DNA from 2 places in the Cytobacillus firmus genome. Region 1 is predicted to be linked to the other one. Evidence: a T-box and tRNA genes for the amino acid it is inferred to sense, from the RefSeq annotation. Region 1 holds a T-box; the other holds one or more tRNA genes.
What was found. A T-box is a leader RNA that pairs with one kind of tRNA and senses whether it is charged. The one in region 1 lies ahead of tyrS (tyrosine--tRNA ligase), so its partner is inferred to be a tRNA-Tyr.
Positions count from the first base shown of each region.

Region 2: it has a tRNA-Tyr gene. The T-box ahead of tyrS (tyrosine--tRNA ligase) is inferred to sense a tRNA for this amino acid. The anticodon was not compared.

Region 1 covers NZ_CP098323.1:3,994,614-3,998,842, forward strand. Annotated here, with positions in the region: gene NAF01_RS20175 (sensor domain-containing diguanylate cyclase) at 1-356, opposite strand, end outside; gene rpsD (30S ribosomal protein S4) at 896-1,498, shown strand; gene tyrS (tyrosine--tRNA ligase) at 1,679-2,938, opposite strand; T-box leader at 3,014-3,238, opposite strand; gene NAF01_RS20190 (transglycosylase domain-containing protein) at 3,395-4,229, shown strand, end outside.
Region 2 covers NZ_CP098323.1:495,007-499,235, reverse strand. Annotated here, with positions in the region: gene NAF01_RS02635 (cbb3-type cytochrome c oxidase subunit I) at 1-1,208, opposite strand, end outside; gene NAF01_RS02630 (cytochrome c oxidase subunit II) at 1,223-1,687, opposite strand; gene NAF01_RS02625 (cytochrome c oxidase subunit 2A) at 1,700-1,840, opposite strand; tRNA gene NAF01_RS02620 (tRNA-Ile) at 2,183-2,259, opposite strand; tRNA gene NAF01_RS02615 (tRNA-Gly) at 2,268-2,341, opposite strand; tRNA gene NAF01_RS02610 (tRNA-Cys) at 2,379-2,452, opposite strand; tRNA gene NAF01_RS02605 (tRNA-Gln) at 2,460-2,534, opposite strand; tRNA gene NAF01_RS02600 (tRNA-His) at 2,558-2,633, opposite strand; tRNA gene NAF01_RS02595 (tRNA-Trp) at 2,645-2,718, opposite strand; tRNA gene NAF01_RS02590 (tRNA-Tyr) at 2,726-2,809, opposite strand; tRNA gene NAF01_RS02585 (tRNA-Phe) at 2,832-2,907, opposite strand; tRNA gene NAF01_RS02580 (tRNA-Asp) at 3,057-3,133, opposite strand; tRNA gene NAF01_RS02575 (tRNA-Met) at 3,137-3,210, opposite strand; tRNA gene NAF01_RS02570 (tRNA-Ser) at 3,395-3,487, opposite strand; tRNA gene NAF01_RS02565 (tRNA-Met) at 3,511-3,587, opposite strand; tRNA gene NAF01_RS02560 (tRNA-Ala) at 3,606-3,681, opposite strand; tRNA gene NAF01_RS02555 (tRNA-Pro) at 3,700-3,776, opposite strand; tRNA gene NAF01_RS02550 (tRNA-Arg) at 3,782-3,858, opposite strand; tRNA gene NAF01_RS02545 (tRNA-Gly) at 3,866-3,940, opposite strand; tRNA gene NAF01_RS02540 (tRNA-Leu) at 3,947-4,031, opposite strand; tRNA gene NAF01_RS02535 (tRNA-Lys) at 4,047-4,122, opposite strand.

The sequences.
Region 1 (4,229 bases):
AGAATCATGCAGCCCAGCAGCTTGTTTCCTTTTACAAGAGGAATCATGATTTGTTCTTCCGTAATCTCCGTGCCTAACTTCTGGAACTCACTGTTTGTTTTAGCCCATCTTTTTAAATCACCTGAAAAAACACGTGAATCTAAAGCCTCCGGATTTGTGGAAGCTTCTGCAAAAAACTCCTGCTTCCATTCATTAAAAACGCAGAGAGTTATTTCATCCGCTTCGGTAAGGGCTTGAATGGCAGAAAGCATTTCATTCAGTAATTTTTCATAATGAAAGAAACCGTTCTCCGTATCAATAATATCAAAAAATCGGCTTTTTAAATTAAGTATGATTTGGCGTTCAAGTGTATCCATCTTCTTATCACCCATCAAATGTCTCAGATCATGAATCTTTTAACCAATAAGGTATATTATAACGGACCAAAATTAATAATCCCGGTAAAGATGTGGCTATTTCGTTTCAATTCCGGTTTTCAGCAGGATAGTCCTCTGCCAAATTTTTCTTTATTATATCACAGTTTCAAAGAGACTCCTGCTAGTTTTCTAATTTACTGTGAAATATGGTTTAGAAAAAAACTTTGCCTTATAATGAATACATGCTTTAAATCAAAAGAAGTAAAAAATAAAGATCACCTTGACTTTTACCCTCTGAAAATTATATAATACTCCTTGTGTAAAATATTGCAGCCTATGTGAGCACCTTGATGTACTCATTTTGTTCCTCAACCAGCTTCAGCCGCCTTTGGCGACTTATATGTTTCTGGGGATGGGGTACTGTGTAACCCTCTGCTGCTAGGGCGAAGGTACATGAAAACAAAATGAACATGATTGTTGTGCGCATCTGTTTCTGTTTTTATTTTACCCAAATAAAAACACAAAAGGAGGAGTCTTAAATGGCTCGTTATACTGGTCCAAGCTGGAAATTATCCCGTCGTCTTGGAATCTCTCTAAGCGGTACTGGAAAAGAATTAGAAAAGCGTCCTTACGCTCCTGGACAACATGGTCCAAACCAGCGCAAGAAAATCTCTGAATACGGATTACAATTGCAGGAGAAGCAAAAGCTTCGTCACATGTACGGAGTAAATGAGCGTCAATTCCGCAATTTATTCGATAAAGCTGGCAAAATGCCTGGTAAGCACGGTGAAAACTTCATGATTCTTCTTGAATCACGCCTTGACAACGTTGTTTACCGTTTAGGTCTTGCACGCACTCGCCGTCAAGCTCGCCAGCTTGTTAACCACGGTCACATCATGGTTGATGGATCTCGTGTTGATATCCCATCATACCGCGTAGCACCTGGTCAAACAATTACACTTCGCGAAAAATCTCGCAACCTTGACATCGTTAAAGAAGCAATCGAAGTTAACAACTTCGTACCTGACTTCGTATCTTTCGATGCAGACAAGCTAGAAGGAACTTTCACTCGTATGCCTGAGCGTTCTGAACTTCCAGCTGAAATCAACGAATCTCTAATCGTTGAATTCTACTCTCGTTAATAATATTTAAACTGCCGAAGCATTTCGGCAGTTTTTTTGTTATATCTACTGGATTAACTCCCACTTTACAACCTCGACTCCTGCTTTCGTCGTTAATCAACAGGATCAGCTATCTGTCCACCCATTTTTGATTCAATTATATATAAATAAAGCCCTCCGTCACAGGAGGGCTTTCGCATATTAGTATTTAATCAGGAAATATTTCTTCTTTCCGCGGCGAATGACAGTAAATTGACCTTCGATCTTGTCTTTATCAGTTAGAGTGTAATCAAGCTCTGTTACGCGTTCTCCGTTTACAGAAACAGCGCCATTCGTCACATCTTCACGCGCCTGGCGTTTGGATGGAGAGATTTTGGCAGCCACAAGCAAGTCAACTATGCCCAATTCCTCTCCTTCAGAATGCTCATAAGATGGAACATCTTTAAAGCCTTGTTTAATCTCTGAAGCCGAAAGATTTTTTATATCTCCGCTAAATAGGGCAGCTGTAATTTTGATAGCCTGTTCTAATGCTTCATTTCCATGAATCAGACGCGTCATTTCTTCAGCAAGTGCTTTTTGGGCTTTGCGGAGATGCGGTTCTTCCTGAACAGCTTTTTCAAGATTTTCAATTTCTTCACGGGATAAGAAGGTAAAGAATTTAAGGTATTTGATTACATCCGCATCTGCTGTGTTAATCCAGAATTGGTAAAACTCATAAGGAGATGTTTTCTCAGGATCAAGCCAGATTGCGCCACTTTCCGTTTTGCCGAACTTTGTTCCATCCGCTTTCGTTACAAGAGGAATTGTCAGGCCGTAAGCCTTGGAACCTTCAGGCGCCATTTTGCGGATAAGCTCAAGCCCGGTTGTAATATTTCCCCACTGATCACTTCCGCCAATTTGCATCTTACAATTATGGTTTTCAAATAAATGAAGGAAATCCATTGCCTGCAGGATGGTATAAGTGAATTCCGTAAAGGAAATCCCTGTTTCCAGCCTGGAAGAAATGGTGTCTTTAGCGAGCATGTAATTGACTCCGACATGTTTTCCAAAATCACGCAGGAACGTAACGATATCCATGGAGCCTGCCCAATCGTAATTGTTAACCATAATTGCACCGTTTTCACTTTCAAAATCAAAAATTCTTTTCAGCTGGCCCTTTATGCAGTCCACATTATGCTGTACTGTTTCAAGAGTCTGCAGCTTCCTTTCCTCGCTTTTGCCGCTTGGATCACCAATAAGTCCAGTAGCTCCGCCAACAAGAACAATTGGACGGTGGCCTTCTTTTTGAAAACGTCTTAACGTTAAAAATGGAAGCAGGTGTCCGATATGCATGCTGTCAGCAGTAGGGTCAACACCGCAGTACAAAGAAATCTTCTCTTTCCCAAGAGTATTTTGAATACCCTCTTCATCTGTCTGCTGATAAACAATTCCTCTCCATTGCAGATCTTCAATTAAGCTCATCTTATATCCTCCTTATCAACGGTTATTTTCAAGGCATTTACGGTTTTAACCATACAAAAAGCGCCCCTGCAATTATGCAGGGACGCATGATCATTTTGCGCGGTACCACCCAGATTGAGGACAAATGTCCTCCACTCTTTCAGAATAACGGATAATCCGTCCACTGCTATAACTGCTGTGCAGGTTGACAGTGAAAGCTCAGGGAGGTAATTCATCCTTCTATTTGTACCGGCTCGCAGCAAACGCCGGCTTTCTGAAACAGGGATAGAAGCATTACTGGATTCCCATCAATGCCTGTAAAATATTAAAAGTCTAAGATAGAATATTTTTATCATAAAATTGAACCAAATGTCAAATTCCTGTGCAAAAAAGGAAATTTCAGATAAATGGCGAACCATGTCATATTGGGCTGTCACATTGTGCTATAATATATGTGATTTTAGGGGGATTGATACGATGAAAGAAAAGTTTCAAATGTTAATGGATAAATTGAGGCAGACTCCGGGCCTTTTTGGTAATAAGAAAGCCGCTAAAGGCGCAAGTATAACATACCAGGTCATCTGGAATCTTACTTTGCTTTTTATCATCCTGGCTGTGATTGGCGGTGCATTCGCTGGGGGACTCGGAGCTGGTTATTTCGCTTCGCTTGTAAAGGATGAGCCCATCAGATCCTATGCCAGCATGAAAAAGGATATTTATGACTATGAAGAAACATCAGAACTATACTTTGCAAATAATGTATATCTCGGAAAGCTCAGAACAGACCTTGAACGTGAGGAAGTTAAGCTTGATGATGTTTCGGAACACTTAATTAACGCAGTAGTAGCTACTGAAGATGAGTATTTCTACGAACATGACGGTGTGGTGCCAAAAGCGATAATGCGCGCACTGTTCCAGGAAGTAACAAATTCATCTGTTCAATCCGGCGGAAGTACACTGACACAGCAGCTGATAAAGAACCAAATCTTAACGAATGAAGTTTCTTTCGAGCGGAAAGCAAAAGAAATTCTGCTTGCTTTGCGGCTGGAAAAATTCTTTGATAAAAAAGAAATATTGGAAGCCTACCTCAATGTTTCCACTTTTGGAAGAAATGCAACCGGACGTAATATTGCCGGAGTTGAAGCAGCTGCCAAAGGTATATTTGGGGTGAGTGCAAAAGAATTAACATTGCCTCAGGCCGCTTTCATAGCAGGGCTTCCTCAGAGTCCATTCGGCTACACTCCCTTTACAAGGGAGGGAACGGTCAAAGAGAATCTGGAACCGGGTTTCTCAAGGATGAAAACCGTTCTGA
Region 2 (4,229 bases), 1.5 Mb from region 1:
AAGAACGTCATAACTACTGACATGCCAAGTGTTAAGTGGAAATGGCCAACGACCCACATCGTGTTATGAACTACCTGATTCAATTGGTTTGTAGTTTGAGCAATGCCGCCTGCCCCAGCAGGGATAAAAGCAGCCATTGCGATAAATGGTGCAAGGAATCTAACGTCTCCCCAAGGAAGCTTTTTGTACCAGCCAACTATGCCTTTTCCGCCTTTCCTTCTCGCTGTGCGTTCAAAGACTGCAAACATTGCATAAGCAGTCATTAATGAAGGGAAGCCAATGGCCAAACTCATAAACACGTGCATGTATTTCACAGGTTCAGAAATACCCGGGTCAATAATTTGATGGTGGAAGCCGCCGGTAATATTCATAATTACTAGTGCAATAACCACAATCCTTGTTAAGAGGTCATTCCATCTTCGGCCGCCAATAACTTTCGGCACAATGACATACCAGGCGGATACAGCTGTTAAATACCAGATGTTAACCAGCGTATGGCCGAACGCCCAGAACAGCGTGCGTGCAACCATAACATTTATTGTCTCCACCCATCCAAAAGCCCAAGGAATTATAGTGAAAACCTCAATGGCTACAGGTATGCTACCGAAGAATAAGAGAACAAATACGCCTGTTGCAAAGAAAGATAGAATCGGGATGTGCTGGCCGGGATTTCTCTTTCTCCAGCTGGCTACATTGATAAAGGCACCGAAGGCGCACATCCATACACCCAATACGATAAATACTAAGCCGATATAGAAAATGGGTGAAGCAGCCATTGGCGGATAGAAAGTATACATAACAGATGCTTCATTCATTAAAATCGGAATCACCGCTAGGACAAATCCAAAAATCTTCATCCAGAAACCAATCCAGGCCATCTTTCTGACCTTAGGAAGCAGGCCGCCCAATGTATGGGATAACCCGGCATAGAAGTATCCTATTGTGAAGAACGCCGACAGTACGACTACCAGCAGAAGACCATGAGCTGTAAGAACCTGATAATAGTTCAGCCATGCTGGCAATTCGAGCATTCCAGCCCGGTTCAGGCCTTGCAGCAGTCCAAGTATTCCGCCTAGAAGGATGGCTAAGAAAGCAACAGATAAATATGATTTCGTTAATTTTCCATCCTCGAGGCTAATCCCCATAACTTTATTTGCTTTATCCTTAAAAACTTGTGTTTTTGCTGATTGCTTAATAACTGTTTCCACTGTCTATCCCCCCTTTATTTCACTGTAATGGTTGTGCTCATCATTTGATGACCCGCACCGCAGTACTCATTGCAAAGAACCAAATATTCGCCTGGCTTATCAAATTTCTGAGTGATTTTTTGTACATAACCAGGCACAACCATAGCATTTAAGTTAGTTTCGGCAACCTGGAACCCGTGAACGACATCTTTTGACGTCAATGTAAAATGAACTGTTGATCCTGCAGGCACTTCTATCTCACTCGGAGTAAAACTGAACACTTGTAGAGTCATAACTACTTCATACTCATTATCGCCAATTTTCTTAATTCCTGGCTTATCGAACGGTGCTGTTTCATCCACTTTCTGAGGATCAATTCGCTCTCCATAGCTTGGCGGCCCCATTTCAAAGGCGAATGCCTGGTAGCCAGCGATTAACATGAATCCAATAATCATTCCAAAGCTTAAAATAAGCCATACCTTTTCAGAACGATGCATCATTGTTTATCCCCCCTATATTCTGGCCATATACAGGCCGTACAAGATTAAATAAGTAACAAAGATCCCAAGCCCTACTACTGTAACTGAAAAGAACGTACCCTTTAGAGAGTTATGTTCTTTTGAACTGCTCTGGTCCACTTTTCGTGTTTCCACCTTCCATCAGCTCCTTAACTTTGTTACCTACATAATAGTTGAGAAGGGTTTTCATAAAAGTGAAATGAATCACACTTTCTTCATATTTCCTCAAAGGCAAAAGGGGGGCAATTTTAGCTAAAACACTGTAATATCAAGGGTTTTTTCCTCCTAATGGTGCTCTGGCAAGAATAACGGTTCACAAAGTATTCACAAAGTATCAACTTAGCTCCTCGCTTCCACATTCGGTATCTGCATTTACAGTAAAATAGCCTGTTCCTCTTGGAGACAGCCGTTAAAAAAGTTTCTAAAAACAAAAAAAACTAATCCCTATTGGAATTAGTTTGATAATGGTATGTATAATGGTGGGCCTAAATGGACTCGAACCATCGACCTCACGCTTATCAGGCGTGCGCTCTAACCAGCTGAGCTATAGGCCCATATGTGTTGGAGCGGGTGAAGGGAATCGAACCCTCATCATCAGCTTGGAAGGCTGAGGTTTTACCACTAAACTACACCCGCATTTAAATTATTTTATTATAACCATCTGTCTTTTATTTGGAGGCAACACCCGGATTTGAACCGGGGATGGAGGTTTTGCAGACCTCTGCCTTACCACTTGGCTATGCTGCCTTAAAAATGGCTGGGCTAGCAGGATTCGAACCTGCGAGTGACGGAGTCAAAGTCCGGTGCCTTACCGCTTGGCTATAGCCCAAAATTAATGCAAAAAAAGAATAATGGGGCGATTGATGGGAATCGAACCCACGAGTGTCGGAGCCACAATCCGATGCGTTAACCACTTCGCCACAACCGCCACTATCCTACTGGCAGGGGTAGTAGGAATCGAACCCACATCAAAGGTTTTGGAGACCTTCGTTTTACCATTAAACTATACCCCTATATAAATGGTGGAGGGGGGCAGATTCGAACTGCCGAACCCGAAGGAGCGGATTTACAGTCCGCCGCGTTTAGCCACTTCGCTACCCCTCCAAGTCTGTAAAGACTAAGAAAATGGTGGCTCAGGACGGAATCGAACCGCCGACACAAGGATTTTCAGTCCTTTGCTCTACCGACTGAGCTACTGAGCCATATTAAGTTATTTTGCCTAAATAAAATTTGGCTTCGTCCTTCGTCCCGATTAATCAATCGGTACGTTGAAGTATTTCAAGGCAGCTTATTCGGTCGTGCTCTACCGACTGAGCTACTGAGCCATAAATTTATTTATATTGTAAAAAAATGGCGGTCCGGACGGGACTCGAACCCGCGACCTCCTGCGTGACAGGCAGGCATTCTAACCAACTGAACTACCGGACCAAATTGCGGGGGCAGGATTTGAACCTGCGACCTTCGGGTTATGAGCCCGACGAGCTACCGGACTGCTCCACCCCGCGACAATATTATTTATGTGATTTTTCTATGCTCACATCAAGCATTACATCGCAGTTTAACCAATGAAGTACCGCCCCGATTTCAGAAAGATTATTCAAGCAGCAGCTCAATCGGTGCGCTGAAGTAATTCCTTCGCAGATTATTCGGTCGTGCTCCACCCCGCGACAATTTTATTAAAATAAAATATGGAGGAGGAAAGGGGATTCGAACCCCTGCGCGGTTTGACCCGCCTGTCGGTTTTCAAGACCGATCCCTTCAGCCGGACTTGGGTATTCCTCCGATTTAGTAAAAGGTAATCATATTGGTAGCGGCGGAGGGGATCGAACCCCCGACCTCACGGGTATGAACCGTACGCTCTAGCCAGCTGAGCTACACCGCCGAAATGATTATATATTTATGGTGGAGCCTAGCGGGATCGAACCGCTGACCTCCTGCGTGCAAAGCAGGCGCTCTCCCAGCTGAGCTAAGGCCCCATGAAAAAGAAGTGTCGCTGGTCGGGAAGACAGGATTCGAACCTGCGACCCCTTGGTCCCAAACCAAGTGCTCTACCAAGCTGAGCTACTCCCCGTAATATGGCGCGCCCGAGAGGAGTCGAACCCCTAACCTTTTGATCCGTAGTCAAACGCTCTATCCAATTGAGCTACGGGCGCAAAATAATGGAGCGGAAGACGGGATTCGAACCCGCGACCCCCACCTTGGCAAGGTGATGTTCTACCACTGAACTACTTCCGCTTAAAATGGTGCGGGTGAAGGGAGTCGAACCCCCACGCCTTGCGGCGCCAGATCCTAAGTCTGGTGCGTCTGCCAATTCCGCCACACCCGCAATATGAAATTAAAATGGTGAGCCATGAAGGACTCGAACCTTCGACCCTCTGATTAAAAGTCAGATGCTCTACCGACTGAGCTAATGGCTCGTACTAAAACTCTGCAGCCTAAAGCCTGAAACTGCTAGGTCAGATGTTCCAAAGCACTGCGTGCTTTGTCACAGATTGCTATTCGGGTGAAGAATCTCACTGATGCT